One region of the Streptomyces sp. NPDC033136 genome, then DNA from elsewhere that is predicted to be linked to it. Evidence: riboswitches for the same ligand, from Rfam matches in the RefSeq annotation. Region 1 holds a riboswitch; the other holds the start of a gene.
The links. A riboswitch is a leader RNA that binds a small molecule or an ion and turns the genes downstream of it on or off. The one in region 1 is predicted to bind cobalamin.
Positions count from the first base shown of each region.

Region 2: it holds a riboswitch for cobalamin, as region 1 does, so the genes downstream of both, ACZ5TL_RS19960 (ABC transporter substrate-binding protein) here and ACZ5TL_RS22195 (prenyltransferase/squalene oxidase repeat-containing protein) in region 1, are expected to answer to the same signal.

Region 1 covers NZ_JBVIPD010000011.1:223,251-230,566, reverse strand. Annotated here, with positions in the region: gene ACZ5TL_RS22210 (MBL fold metallo-hydrolase) at 1-1,000, shown strand, start outside; gene ACZ5TL_RS22205 (DUF5753 domain-containing protein) at 1,128-2,033, shown strand; gene ACZ5TL_RS22200 (SAM-dependent methyltransferase) at 2,059-2,874, opposite strand; adenosylcobalamin-variant (AdoCbl-variant) riboswitch at 3,190-3,279, shown strand; gene ACZ5TL_RS22195 (prenyltransferase/squalene oxidase repeat-containing protein) at 3,402-4,607, shown strand; gene ACZ5TL_RS22190 (SCO2322 family protein) at 4,604-5,266, shown strand; gene ACZ5TL_RS22185 (CbiQ family ECF transporter T component) at 5,253-6,383, shown strand; gene ACZ5TL_RS22180 (ABC transporter ATP-binding protein) at 6,380-7,316, shown strand, end outside.
Region 2 covers NZ_JBVIPD010000010.1:27,792-35,107, reverse strand. Annotated here, with positions in the region: gene ACZ5TL_RS19995 (YigZ family protein) at 1-128, opposite strand, end outside; partial or broken gene ACZ5TL_RS19990 (ABC transporter permease) at 271-571, opposite strand; partial or broken gene ACZ5TL_RS19985 (DUF4097 family beta strand repeat-containing protein) at 650-784, opposite strand; gene ACZ5TL_RS19980 (SixA phosphatase family protein) at 784-1,332, opposite strand; gene ACZ5TL_RS19975 (hypothetical protein) at 1,329-2,114, opposite strand; gene ACZ5TL_RS19970 (ABC transporter ATP-binding protein) at 2,214-3,035, opposite strand; gene ACZ5TL_RS19965 (FecCD family ABC transporter permease) at 3,032-4,084, opposite strand; gene ACZ5TL_RS19960 (ABC transporter substrate-binding protein) at 4,096-5,112, opposite strand; cobalamin riboswitch at 5,182-5,371, opposite strand; gene ACZ5TL_RS19955 (CoA-binding protein) at 5,453-5,863, shown strand; gene ACZ5TL_RS19950 (ArsR/SmtB family transcription factor) at 6,097-6,456, opposite strand; gene ACZ5TL_RS19945 (cation diffusion facilitator family transporter) at 6,521-7,316, shown strand, end outside.

The DNA of each region.
Region 1 (7,316 bases):
AGGCGTCCGCTCCCTCCGGGTCCCGATCCCGGACAACCCCCTCGGCCACACGCTGGTGTACGTCGTCGACACCGACCGCGGACCGGTGCTGATCGACACCGGCTGGGACGACCCGGAGTCCTGGGACACGCTCACCCGGGGCCTCACCGCGTGCGGCACCTCGCCGGCCGAGATCCACGGCGTGGTCGTCACCCACCACCACCCGGACCACCACGGCCTGTCCGGCCGGGTCCGTGAGGCGTCGGGCGCCTGGATCGCGATGCACGCGGCGGACACCGCGGTCGTACGGCGGACCCGGGAGGCCCGCCCCGAGCACTGGTTCTCGTACATGACGGACAAACTCGCCGCCGCCGGTGCGCCCGAGGAGCACCTCGCCCCCCTGCGGGCGGCCCGGCCCCGCGCCCTGCCCGGCCTCTCCCCCGCCCTGCCCGACCGCGACATCGCCCCCGGCGAACTGCTCGCCCTCCCCGGCCGCCGCCTGCGCGCGATCTGGACCCCCGGACACACGCCGGGCCATGTCTGCCTCCATTTGGAGGAGACCCACCCCGCCCAACTGCCGGGCCACGGCCGCCTGTTCTCCGGCGACCACCTGCTGCCCGGCATCACCCCGCACATCGGCCTCTACGAGGACCCGGACGACACCACCGTCACCGACCCCCTGGGCGACTACCTCGACTCCCTGGAACGCGTGGGCCGCCTCGCCCCCGCCGAGGTGCTCCCGGCCCACCAGCACCCGTTCCCCGGGGCCGCCGCCCGCGTGCACGAACTCCTCGCCCACCACGAGAGCCGCCTCACCGCCCTGCTGGCCCTGCTCTCCGAGCCCCTCACCCCCTGGCAGCTCGCCGAACGCATGGAGTGGAACCGCCCCTGGGACCAGATCCCGTACGGCTCCCGCACCATCGCCGTCTCGGAGGCCGAGGCCCACCTGCGCCGCCTGGTCAAGCTCGGCCGGGCGGAGGCGGTGCCGGGGAGCGAGCCGGTGACGTACGTGGCGGTGTAACGGGTCCTCCACCTTCCCTTCGGCGGACCCGCACCGGCGCTGAACGTACCCGCCTCATAAGGCACTTGGCGGTGTGCAGAGCCCCCTAGGATGGCCGGACGCAACACTCGCACGGGGAGAGATGCCCATGGGCACCGAACAGGCCGCACGCACCACGACCGGCGGCAGGGCCCTGGACGACCGGTCGGCCGGGCCCATGGTGCCGCGGCTGGTGCTGGGCGCCCGGCTCCGGCGACTGCGCGAGGAGCGGGGCATCTGCCGGGCGGACGCGGGGCACGTCATCCGCGCCTCCTCGTCCAAGATCAGCCGGATGGAGGCCGGCCGCCACGGCTTCAAACTGCGGGACGTCGCCGACCTGCTCACCCTCTACGGCGTGACGGACGAGGCCGAGCGCGCCACGCTGCTGGCGCTGGCCGAGCAGGCGAACACCCCTGCCTGGTGGCGGTACTACAGCGATGTCGTCCCCGCCTGGACCCAGACCTACCTCGGGGCCGAGCAGGCGGCGAGCGTCATCCGCTCCTTCCACGTCCAGCGTGTCCCGGGCCTGTTGCAGACCCCCGACTACGCACGGGCCTCCGTCCGGCTCGCCCACCCGGACGCGGGCGAGGGGGAGATCGAACGCAGGGTCGCGTTGCGGATGACGCGTCAGCGCGTCCTGCACCGGGAGTCGCCGGCCCGGCTGTGGGCCGTGATCGACGAGGCGGCGCTGCGCAGGCCGATGGGCGGCATCCGTGTGATGCGCGCCCAGCTCAAGCAGCTCATCGAGCTCTGCCGGCTTCCGCAGGTCACGCTCCAGATCCTGCCGTTCAGCGCGGGCGGCCATGCCGCGGAGGGCGGTCCGGTCACCATCCTGCGGCTGCCCGGTGGGCAGTTGCCCGACATCGTCTACCTCGAACGGCTGACTACGGCCGTCTACCCCGACCGGCCGGCCGAGATCGAGTGCTACTGGGATGCCATGAACCGGCTGGTGGTCGAAGCCGAGTCACCGGACGAGACGCCGACGACCCTCCACCGGATCCTTCAGGAGACCTGAGGCGTCAGCCTGGAGACGTGCGGCGTCAGCGTTTCCGGGCGACGCCGCCGTACTGGTGCACCTCCGCGGGCAGGCCCAGGGCCGCCGCGTCGGGACGCCAGCGCGAGCAGGAGGCCACGCCCGGTTCGAGCAGTTCCAGACCGTCGAAGTAGCGGGCGATCTGCTCGGGGCTGCGGAGGATGTAGGGGATCGAACCGCCGTCGTTGTACTGCTGGATGGCCCTGACGTAGTCCTCGCTGGTGTCGGTGGAGTCGTACTGCACGAGGTAGCTGCCCAAGGGCAGGGCGTCCACGAGCCGCCGCACGATCGAGCGGGCCTCGTCGTGGTCCTCGATGTGGCCCAGGATGCCCATCAGCATGAGGGCGACCGGCTTGTCGAAGTCCAGGGTCCGGCCGGCTTCCCGGATGATCGTGTCCGGCTCGCGCAGGTCGGCGTCGACGTAGTTCGTGACGCCTTCCGGTGTGCTGGTGAGCAGCGCGCGGGCGTGGGCCAGGACCAGCGGGTCGTTGTCGACGTAGACGATGCGGCTCTCCGGGGCCGCCCGCTGGGCGATCTGGTGGGTGTTGTCGACGTTGGGCAGCCCGGTGCCGATGTCCAGGAACTGGCGGATGCCCTCCTCGGCGGCCAGGTGGCGTACGGCGCGGGCGAGGAAGTAGCGGGCGGCGCGGGCCCCGGACTCGATGCCGGGGAAGGCCTCGCGGAACGCGTCACCGGCCACCCGGTCGACCTCGTAGTTGTCCTTGCCGCCCAGCCAGTAGTTCCAGATCCGGGCCGAGTGCGGCACCGAGGTGTCGATCTTGGGGAACGGCTCCTGCGTGGCGTTCTCCACCTGGTCGGTCATGGACGGCTCCTGGGTGTGGTCGGGAAGGCCCACGCTAGCCTGTCCGCGCCCCGGAGAGGATCAACTCCTCGGCAAATCGCAGGAGTTCGGCCTCCACCTCACTCGGCCAGGGCCTGCCGCGTGGGAGGGGCGGGCCGGCGAGGAGGGCTCGCGGCGCAGCACCCACGCCTCGTCGATCTCGTACACGTCGGCCCGGCGGCCCGAGCCGAGCAGCTTCCCTGGTGGTGTGGTCGGCATGGGGCGAAGCCGCCCCGGCCCAACCGGCGCCCTCGGCCGGTTTTCTACCGACAGGTACAGTAAGCGGGTCGTCATCACACCGTACGGGGGGAAGCCGGTGCAATTCCGGCGCTGACCCGCAACCGTGTACCGCCCGCCGAGGCGGTGAGCCGGATCGCCCCGTACGGTTCGTGACCGGCTCACGTGCCCGGCAGCCCGCCGGTGCACGGCACCGTCGAGGTATACGGAGCCGAGCCGCCGGGGTGTCCCGTGCTGCCCGGCTCCCCCACAGGGAGAGGCACCCGCCGATCATGAACGTCCGCCGCAGCGCCGCGGTCCTGGCCGCCGTCGCCGTGATCGGCGCCGCCACCCCGGCCGCCGCCGCCCCGTCCCCGTCGCCGTCCCAGGCGCTCCCCTCCGCCCTGTACGGCGACAAGGACCCGAAGTTCGACGGCGTCTGGCGCCAGTCCCTCGCGCTCCTCGCGCAGGACACGGTGCGGGTGAGGCCGGCCGCGAAGTCCGTCGAGTGGCTGGTGCGGCAGCAGTGCGCGGACGGCGGCTTCGCCCCGTACCGCCCCGACCCCGCCACGGCGTGCGACGCCAGGACCATGCTGGACACCAACGCCACCGCCGCCGCGGTGCAGGCGCTGGCCGCGCTCGGCGGGCACGACGACGTCACCGGCAAGGCCGTCGGCTGGCTGAAGTCCGTCCAGAACAAGGACGGCGGCTGGGGTTACGCGCCCGGCGGTGCCAGTGACACCAACTCGACGTCGATCGTCATAGGCGCGCTCGCCGCCGCGGGCGAGAAGCCGGACCAGGCCGAGAAGGACGGCGAGTCCCCCTACGACGCCCTGCTGAAGCTCGCGCTGCCGTGCGGCGGGGACGGCGACGGCGCCTTCGCGTTCCAGCCGGACAGGGAGGGCAAGCTCGCCGCCAACGCCGACGCCACGGCGGCCGGCGTACTGGGCGCACTGGGCAAGGGCATGGTCGTCAAACCCGGCAAGGGGCCCGAGGCGACCTGCGAGAACGCCACAACGCCCCAGCAGGCGGCGGCGAACGGGGCTGCCTATCTCACCGCCGTCCTGGCCAGGGACGACGAGCATCTGGTGTCCGCCCTGGGCGGTGCCGAGCCCCAGCCCGACCACGGCAACACCGCCGACGCGGTCGTGGCGCTCGCCGCGCGGGGTGACACGGCGCAGGCGGAGAAGTCCGTGCGGTGGCTGGAGAAGAACTCCGCGTCCTGGGCCGCGCGGAGCGGTCCGGCCGCCTACGCCCAGCTGATCCTCGCCGCCCACGCGACGGGCACGGACCCGCGCGACTTCGGCGGCGCTGACCTCGTCAAGCAGCTCAACGCGACGGGCCCGGCCCCGCTGAAGGCCGAGAAGCCGAAGGCCTCGGACTGGGAGCAGGACTCGGGTTCCTTCTTCGGGATCTGGTGGTACGTCGGCGTCTGCCTCGTCGCCGGCATCGGCATCGGGTTCCTGTTCACCGGCCGCAAGAAGAAGCAGCAGCCGTGATCCGCCGGGCCGTTCTCCTCGTCCTGGCCTCGCTCCTGCTCCTCTCGGGCGCGGGCCAGGCCCAGGCAGCCGGTTACCGCTACTGGTCGTTCTGGGAGCGCGACGGCGACCGCTGGGTCTACGCCACCCAGGGCCCGTCCACGACCCGCCCCTCGGACGGCGACATCCAGGGTTTCCGCTTCGCGGTGAGCGAGGACTCCGGGGACGCGGCCCGACCGCGCGGCCGGGCCGACTTCGCGACGATCTGCGCGAAGACGCCCGCACGGGACGGCGAGAAGCGAGTGGCCCTGGTCCTCGACTTCGGCACGCCGGGGGACGCCCCCCGGGGCGAGTCCCCGCCCGCCGCGAGAACGGCCTGCGCGCAGGTCCCCTCCGACGCGACCACGGCGGACGCCCTGGCGACGGTGGCCAAGCCGCTGCGCTACGACACCAACGCCCTCCTGTGCGCCCTCTCGGGCTACCCGGAGCAGGGCTGCGGGGAGCAGGTGTCGAAGAAGCAGCCCACGACCACGACCGAGCCCTCGCCCGCGCCCGCGCCCGGGAAGGACACGGCGGACGACGGCCCGTCCCTGGGCCTGTGGGCGGGAATCGGCGCGGTGGCGGCCCTGGGCGCGGCAGCGGTCTGGCAGGTACGACGGCGTGACCATGGCCAGTCCTAGCGGCACCCCACTGCGCCGGGACGCGCGAAGCCCCCGCCCCCCGGGCCGACACCCGGCGTCTCTCCATCCCGGCGCCTGGTGGCTCTGGGCGCTGTCCCTCGGCACCGCGGCCACCCGCACCACGAACCCCCTTCTCCTCACCCTCCTCATCGCGGTCTCCGCCTACGTCGTGGCCACCCGCCGCCCCGAGACCCCCTGGTCCCGCTCCTACGGCGCCTTCGTCAAGCTCGCCCTCGCCGTCCTGCTCATCCGCCTGCTCTTCGCGACGGTCCTCGGCTCCCCCGTCCCCGGCACGCACACCCTGCTCACCCTCCCCGAAGCCGGCCTCCCCGCCTGGGCCCAGGGCATCCGCCTCGGCGGCGAGGTCACCGCGGAGGCCCTCGCCTTCGCCCTGTACGACGGCCTGAAACTGGCCACGCTCCTCATCTGCGTCGGTGCCGCGAACGCCCTCGCGAACCCCTCCCGTCTCCTCAAGTCCCTCCCGGGCGCCCTCTACGAGATGGGCGTGGCGGTCGTCGTGGCCCTCACCTTCGCCCCGAACCTCATCGCCGACGTCCAGCGTCTGCGCGCCGCCCGCCGGCTGCGCGGCCGTCCGGACAGGGGCGTCCGGGGTCTGCTGCACGTGGGCCTGCCGGTCCTGGAGGGCGCGCTGGAGCGCTCGGTCGCCCTCGCCGCCGCGATGGACGCCCGCGGCTACGGCCGTACCGCGCGGGTCCCCGCCGCCGTCCGCCGTACCACCGCCGCCCTCACCCTCGGCGGTCTGCTCGGCGTCTGCGCCGGAACGTACGGGCTGCTCACGGCCGAAGGCGCCGGGTACGGCGTGCCCGTCCTGCTGGCCGGGCTCGCCGCCGCCCTCGCGGGCCTCAAACTCGGCGGTCGCCGCTCCCTGCGCACCCGCTACCGCCCGGACCGCTGGGACGCACGCGCCGGGCTGGTCGTCGCCTCGGGCGTGGCGGTCGCGGCCCTCCTCACCCTCGCCTCCGTCCGCGATCCTGCGGACCTGCACCCCGGCGTGGTCCCGCTCGTCGCCCCCACGCTCCCGCTCTGGCCGGCCGCCGCCGTCCTCCTCGGCCTGCTGCCCGCGTTCGTCGCCCCCGATCCCAAGGAGCCGTCGTGATCCGCTTCGAGGAGGTCTCCGTGACGTACGACGGGGCCGCCGAACCCACCGTCCAGGGCATCGACTTCGAGGTCCCGGAAGGTGAACTCGTGCTGCTGGCGGGCCCGTCCGGGGTCGGCAAGTCGACCGTCCTGGGCGCGGTCAGCGGGCTCGTGCCGCACTTCACGGGCGGCACCCTGCGCGGCCGGGTCACGGTCGCGGGCCGCGACACCCGCACGCACAAGCCGCGCGAACTGGCCGACGTGGTGGGCACGGTCGGCCAGGACCCGCTCTCCCACTTCGTCACCGACACCGTCGAGGACGAACTCGCCTACGGCATGGAGTCGCTGGGCCTCGCCCCGGACGTGATGCGCCGCCGCGTCGAGGAGACGCTCGACCTGCTCGGCCTCGCCGACCTGCGCGGGCGGCCGATCGCCACGCTCTCCGGCGGCCAGCAGCAGCGCGTGGCGATCGGCTCGGTCCTCACCCCGCACCCGGGCGTGCTCGTCCTGGACGAGCCGACCTCCGCGCTCGACCCGGCCGCCGCGGAGGAGGTGCTGGCGGTGCTGCAGCGGCTCGTGCACGACCTCGGCACGACGGTCCTCCTCGCCGAGCACCGCCTGGAACGGGTCATCCAGTACGCCGACCGGGTCGTCCTCCTGCCCGGCCCGGGCGCGCCCCCGGTGCTGGGCACCCCGGCCGAGGTGATGGCCGTGTCCCCGGTGTACCCGCCGGTGGTGGACCTGGGCCGGCTGGCGGGCTGGTCCCCGCTGCCGATGACGGTCCGCGACGCCAGGCGCAGGGCAGCCCTCCTGCGCCGGCAACTCGACCACGTGCCTCAGGGGCGCCGGCTCGACCACGTGCCTCAGGGGCGCGGGGAACGGCGCGACCAGCCACGACCGCCCCTCACCCGCCGCTTCTCCGCACGCCCCGCCGCGGCCGGCGCCACCCCCC
Region 2 (7,316 bases), on a different contig from region 1:
ACCGCGGCGATGAAGTCCTGGGCCTCCTGCTCGGTGGCCGCCGGGGCGAGGGCGCAGAGGAAGCGGGAGCGGTTGACCTCGGTCTCGTGCACGCCCGCGCGGGCGACCGTGCGGTATTCGTCCTGCATCGGCCCAGCCTAATCGTCGGCACCGGTGACGACGGGGCGGTGTCCTCGCGCACGAACGGGGCGGCGCACTCCGGCGTGGTGCCGGTGTACGCCGCCGTGGGGTGGGGAGGGGTTGCGGAGGTGATCCGCGGGGTCATGGCGCTTATCGGGGGTCGTCGTCGAACTTCGAGGTCGACCAGAAAGTAGCCGAGCACCGCGAGCCCCGCGCACCAGATGACGGCGAGCCATCCGTTGGTGCCGATCTCGCTGCCGAGCAGCAGGCCGCGCAGGGTCTCGATGGCCGGCGTGAACGGCTGGTACTCGGCGATCGGCCGGAACCAGCCCGGCATCGTGTCGAGGGGCACGAAGGCGCTGGACAGGAGCGGCAGCTGGATCAGGGGCATGGCGTTGTTGCCGGCGGCCTCGGCGTTCGGGCTGACGAGGCTCATGGGCCAGGTCGATGCCGTCGAGGACGGTCTTGTCGCCGTAGGACTTGCGCAGCCCGTGCGCGGCGATCGCCAGGTCGGTCATGAGGGGCTTCTTTACAGGCTGCGGGCGGTGACGGCGCCGTAGGCGGTGGTCGCGTGGATGGTCAGGCCGGCGGCGGCGCCGTCGGTGTTCTTGAGCGCGTTGTGGATCCGGCCGCAGGTGGTGCCGGCGTCCAGGGAGGCGGAGACTAGTGGTGCTTCTTCACGCCCCGGGGCACGGTGACCGATGTGACCAGGGCGGTGCCTGGGGTGAAGGCCCGCCAGGACGTGCCGCGCCAGGACAGGACGGCGATCGCCGAGGTGGGGAACTTCGTGCGGACCCGCTCCAGGGTGTCGTCGAGGCCGTCACCGGCGAGCGCCAGGACCAGTTCCTCCAGACCGGGGTTGTGTCCGAGCAGCAGCAGCGTCTCCACCTCGGCGGGCGTCTCGTGCACGACGGCCAGCAGGCCCGCAGGGCCCGCCGCGTACAGGCGGTGGTCGTAGCGGACGGGCGGGGGTGTGCCCCACTCGGCGGCGGCCAGGTCCCAGGTCCGGCGGGCGCGTACGGCGGTGGAGCACAGCGCGAGGTCCGGCAGGCAGTCGGCCTCGGCCAGGGCCCGGCCGGCCGCGGGGGCGTCCCGGCGGCCGCGCGGGGCGAGCGGGCGTTCGTGGTCGGAGACGTCCACGGGCCAGGCGGACTTGGCGTGCCGCAGCACCACCAGGCGGCGCAGCGGGCCCGCTCCTGCGCGGTCGATCATGACGGGGATCCCAGGTCGGCGGTGAGGTCGAGGCCGAGGAGCCGGTCGGCGTAGGCGAACGTCTCGAAGCGGGCGCCGTCCGGCAGATCCGGCTCGGTCTCCACATGGTGCAGCACATCCAGCACCCGGGGCACGTCCAGGTCGTCCTCCCAGGCATCGCGCAGTCTCACCCGCACCTCGTCGGGAACCGGCCGCGAGGGGCTCCGGGCCCATCGGGCGACCGCGCCGCGCCAGCGGGCGAGGGTGGCGCGGGCGTCGTCGAGGTCGGCCGCCGTCAGCCGGGCGGGGGCGCTGTGGTGCCGGGTGATCAACGCGAGACGCAGGACGGCGGGGTCGATGCCGGACTCCGGGCCCTCCTGAGCCGACCGCCCGGCCGGCGCCTCCCCTTCCGCCGAACCGCCGGCCCGGCTGTCCGACACCTCCGCCCCCACGGCGCCGACCGCGATCCGCACCCCGTCGGGCGTCGCACCGCCCTTGGCCGCGACATGGATGACCTGGGCCTCCCCCAGGCCCGCGCTGACGTCAGGACTGTCCTCGAAGGGCCGGACGCCGAGTGCCGCGGCGCTCGTCCGCAGTTCCGCCTGGCGCCGCCCGCCCGTCAGCAGGGCCCACACGGGGGTGCCACCGAGCTCCAGGGTCCGCACGAGCAGGTCCGCGACGAGCAGCACCCGCAGGTTCGTCGTGTCGGAGCCGGGCGCGTGCACCTCGACACGGGTCAGGCCCCGGCGGGCGGGGGCGGCTTCGACCGGCCGGCCGGTACGAGTGTCGATGATGCGCAGCACGAGGCGAGCGTAGGCCGCCGGCCGGGGACACGCGGGCAGGTTCGGCGTTTCCCGGCCACCGTGGCGGACAGGCCCCTTCTTGGCGTGGGCCGGGTCCGCTCAGTCCAGGGTTCCCAGGAACCGCACGTGGGGCCGCCCCTCGGGGCCTTCGCACCGGACGTCCGCCCGCACCCCGTACACCTCGGCGATGAGCTCCTGGGTGAGCACGTCCCGCGCGGTGCCGCCCGCCACCACCCGACCCTCGCGCAGCACCACGACCTGATCGCAGTACATCGCCGCGAGGTTGAGGTCGTGCAGGGCGACGACGGTCGTGACCGGCAGGCCCGTGACCAGGGCGAGCAGGTCGAGCTGGTGGTGGATGTCGAGGTGGTTGGTCGGCTCGTCCAGGAGGAGTTCGCGGGGTTCCTGGGCCAGCGCGCGGGCGATCTGCACCCGCTGGCGTTCGCCGCCCGAGAGGGTGTGCCAGGGCTGGCCGGCCCGGCCGGCGAGGCCCGTGCGCGCCAGGGCGGCGCGTACCGCCCGCGCGTCGTCAGCCGAGGCGGGTGTCCAGGCGCGGCGGTGCGGCACGCGGCCCAGCCGTACGACGTCCTCGACCGTCAGCTCGACCTGTGTGTCCGACTGCTGCTCCACCATGGCGAGGCGGCGGGCGACCGTACGGCGGGGCAGGCCGTCCAGCGGCGTGCCGTCGAGCGTGACGACTCCGGTGGTCGGCGTGAGCAGCCCGGCCAGCAGTCGCAGCAGTGTGGACTTGCCGGAGCCGTTGGGGCCGAGGACACCGACCGTGGAGCCGGTCTCCGGCGCGAGGACGACGTCGTCGAGGATCAGGCGTCCGTCGGCACGGCGGCCTACCCGGTCGGCCCGCAGCCCGGCCCCGCTCACCGCCGTCGCCGCCCCGCTCGCCGCCGCCCCTGCCCCCTTCACCGCACCCTCCGCGTCCGGTAGAGCACCACCACGAACGCCGGCACCCCGATCAGCGACGTCACCACCCCCACCGGAACCTCCTGCGGGTCCAGCACCGTACGGGCCAGCGTGTCCACCCACACCAGGAACACCGCCCCGGCCAGGGCCGTGACCGGCAGCAGCCGGGCGTGCCCGGGGCCGGCCAGGGCCCGGGCGGCATGCGGCAGGACCAGCCCGACGAAGCCGATCGCCCCGGCCGAACTGACCAGCGCCGCCGTGAGCAGGGCCGTGACGCACAGCAGCACCAGCCGGGTGCGGGCCACGGACACCCCGAGCGCGGCCGCCGCGTCCTGCCCGAAAGCGAAGGCGTCGAGGGTACGGGCGTACGCCAGGCACACGACCAGCGTCACGGCCAGGACGGCCAGGCACAGCCAGACGTCGGTCCAGCCCGCGCCGCCGAGCGAGCCGAGGAGCCAGAAGAGCACGCCCCGGGTCGTCTCGGCGTCGGCGGCGGTCATCACGACGAAGGAGGTGAGCGCGGAGAACAGCTGCATGGCGGCGACGCCCGCGAGGACGACCCGGTCGGTGGTGCCGCCGAGGGTGTGGCTGAGCAGCAGCACCAGCGCGAAGGAGACCAGGGCGCCGAGGAACGCGCCCGCGGACACCGGGAGGGCGCCGCCTCCCACGCCGAGCACGACGACCAGGACCGCGCCGGTGGAGGCGCCCGAGGACACCCCGAGCACGAACGGATCGGCGAGCGGGTTGCGCAGCAGCGACTGCATCACCGCCCCGCACACGGCGAGTCCGGCCCCGCACACGGCCGCGAGCAGGGTGCGGGGCAGCCGCAGCTGCCAGACGATCCCGTCCCGGATCGGCGTCAGCTCCGAGCTGCCGAGGCCGAGGTGGGCGGCCACGACGGACCACACGTCGGCGACGCTGATGTCGGCGGGCCCGATGGTGAGGGACACGGCGAGGGAGACGACGAGCGCGAGGGCCCCGGCAGCGCCCAGCGCGAGCCCGGACCCACGGCGGGTCCGGATCCCGGACGCCGGGGCCGTGACCTCCGGCAGGTCCCGGTCGGTCACTTGGCCGGCCCGAACCGGCGCAGCCCGGCGGCGACCTGCTCCACGCCCTCGACCGTGCGGATGGTCGGGTTCATGGCCTGCCCGCTGAGCAGCACGTACCGCTTGTGCCGGACGGCGTCCATGGTCCTGGTGACCGGGTTGGACTCCAGGAAGGCGATCTTCCGCGCGGCCGACTCGGCGGTCTGTGACTTCCTGGTCAGGTCGCCGATGACGAGGACGTCGGGGTCACGGTCGGCGACCGTCTCCCAGTTGATCTGCGGCCACTCCTCGTGCGTGTCGTCGAAGGCGTTCTTCGCGCCGAGGGCCCGGGTGATGATGCCCGGCGCTCCGCAACAGCCCGCCATGTAGGGCGACTCGGAGTTGGCGAACCAGTACAGGAGGGTGACGTCGTGGGCGTCGATGCCGGAGGTGGCCTTCGTCATGCGCTGCCGGAGGGACGCCACGAGTTCCTCGCCGCGTTCCCTCACCCCGAACACGGCCGCGAGATCCCGTACCTCGCCGTACACGGTGTCGATGCCCAGGGCTCTGTCGCGTGCTCCGTCGCCGCCCCCCGAGTTGTCCTTGCCGGCGCAGTCGGACGGGGAGACGTACGTGGGGACGCCGAGCTTCTCGAACTGCTCGCGGGTGGCGACGCCGCCCTTGCCGAGGGTGGAGACGAAGGAGGCGGCGACGAAGTCGGGGCCGGCGTCCAGGACCCGTTCGAAGGACGGGTTGTTCTCGGCGATGCGCGGCACCTTCGCCTCGGCCTTCTCCAGCCCCTTCATCACCGGGTCGGTCCAGGTGGCGGTACCCGCGAGGCGGTCGGCGAGGCCGAGGGAGAGCAGGATCTCGGTGGTGCCCTGGTTGAGGGAGACGGCGTGCCGCGGCGCGGCCTCGACGCGGACCTCGTGGCCGCAGTTGCCGAGGGTGACGGCGGCTTTCGCGGGGGCGGGCTTCGCGTCGCCGCAGGCGGTCAGGAGCAGGGAGCCGACCGCGAGCAGCACGGCGGCACGGGCGGGTCGGGCGAGGGACACGGGAACCAGTCCTCAGTCGTCGAGGGCTCGATCGCGGAGCCCGGTCGTACGGTGCTCCCCCGCCGCGTGCGGCCGCGGGGGCCGCCAGCAGGTCTTCGGACTCGGGTTCATCCGGATCGGAGCGCCTTCCCGGACCTCCGCGAGGGAGTCCAGTGGCCGAGGCCCCGCCCGTCCCCCTCACCGCTGCGCGTCAGTTCCGGATTCGCACCGGATTCCCTGACCCACGTACATGGGTTCGACTGGCCTCGGCAAGCTATCACGGGGGCACCGGGGGAATGACCGCGCACCTCGCGTCGTTGTGCGCACAGCAGGTCGTCCACGACGTCCGAGGAGGCAGCCTGTGTACGGCGACGAGGCAACGATCCGCAGGATTCTCGCCGGACTCGGCGACACCTGGGCCGTGGTGGGCCTGTCGTCGAACCAGCGGCGCGCGGCGTACGGGGTCGCCGCCGTCCTCCAGCGCTTCGGCAAGCGCGTCGTGCCGGTGCATCCGAAGGCCGAGACGGTGCACGGCGAGCAGGGGTACGCGAGCCTGGCGGACATCCCCTTCGAGGTGGACGTCGTGGACGTGTTCGTGAACAGCGACCTCGCCGGAGCGGTCGCCGACGAGGCGGTCGCGAAGGGCGCCAGGGCCGTGTGGTTCCAGCTCGGTGTCGTCGACGAGGCGGCGTACGAGCGGACCCGCGCCGCGGGCCTGGACATGGTGATGGACCGCTGCCCAGCGATCGAGATCCCCCTGCTCGGGCAGTGATCCCCCTGCTCGGGCGTGACCTCGACGGCTGCTCATCCGCGGTGGCCGGCGATCCACCACTGGGCCCGGGCGTTGGCGTCCCGGCCCGGGGAGATGGGGCGGGGCATCGAGGACGGGCCGTCGCGGAGGCGCCCGCCCACTGAGACCGGCCTCCATGACGAGCCGCATGACCCGTGCCTTGCCGCTCCCGGGCTCCGGCGAGCAGTACCTCGGGGCGGCCGCGCGGTACTGACTCAGTCGTGCGGGGGCCGGTCGCTGAGGCGGTGGTCGGCCACGTTCAGCGCCTCGTCCACCAGCCGGCGCAGATGGCCGTCGCGGAGTGAGTAGACCACCCGGCGGCCCTCCTTGCGCGTGTCCACCAGGCCCGCGAGGCGCAGTCGCGCCAGGTGCTGGCTGACGGCCGGCCGCGCCGCCCCGCACGCCTGGGTGAGCGTCGTGACGTCGGCTTCCGACCCTGTCAGTGCGTGCAGCAGGGCGAGCCGCGTCCGGTCCCCGAGCAGGGCGAGCAGTTCGGCGGCGAGCGCGAACTGCTCCTCGCCGGGACTGCGCGGATGCGCATCGTGCGCAGATGACAGGTGCATGCGTGCGCTCATACGCACATAATGGCCCCGTGGGCGTGTGCACGTCCACTCACACGCGCACCGGAAGGGGACCCACGTGAGCGACCGGCACGAGCATTCCCACCCTCATGACCACGGACACCGGCACGACCGGGGCCACGGGCACGAGGACGGGCACGGGCACGGCGGGGGCCACGGGCACGACGACGGGCACGGGCACGACGGGGGCCACGGGCACGGCCTGCTCCACCGGATGGCCCACGTCCTCACCCCGCACTCCCACGAGACGGCCGGCAAGGTCGACTCCACCCTGGAGTCGTCGGCCCGCGGGATGCGGGCGCTCTGGGTCTCGCTCGCGGTGCTCGGCGTGACGGCCCTGGCCCAGGCGGTGGTGGTGGCCCTCTCCGGCTCGGTGGCGCTGCTCGGGGACACGGTCCACAACGCGGCGGACGCGCTGACCGCCGTACCGCTCGGCATCGCCTTCGTTCTGGGGCGGCGCGCGGCCACCCGCCGCTTCACCTACGGCTACGGGCGGGCCGAGGACCTGGCGGGCCTGGTGATCGTGCTGACCATCGCCGCGTCGGCGGCCTTCGCGGGCTGGGCGGCTCTGGACCGGCTGCTGGATCCGCGGCCCGTCGAGCACGTCCCGGCCGTCGCCGTGGCCGCCCTCGTCGGTTTCGCGGGCAACGAGTGGGTGGCCCGCTACCGCATCCGCGTCGGCCGCGCGATCGGATCCGCCGCGCTGGTCGCCGACGGGCTGCACGCCCGTACCGACGGGTTCACCTCACTGGCCGTGCTGCTGGGCGCCGCGGGCTCGGCCCTGGGATGGCACCTGGCGGACCCCGTCGTCGGGCTGGCGATCACCGCGGCGATCGTCCTGGTGCTGCGGGACG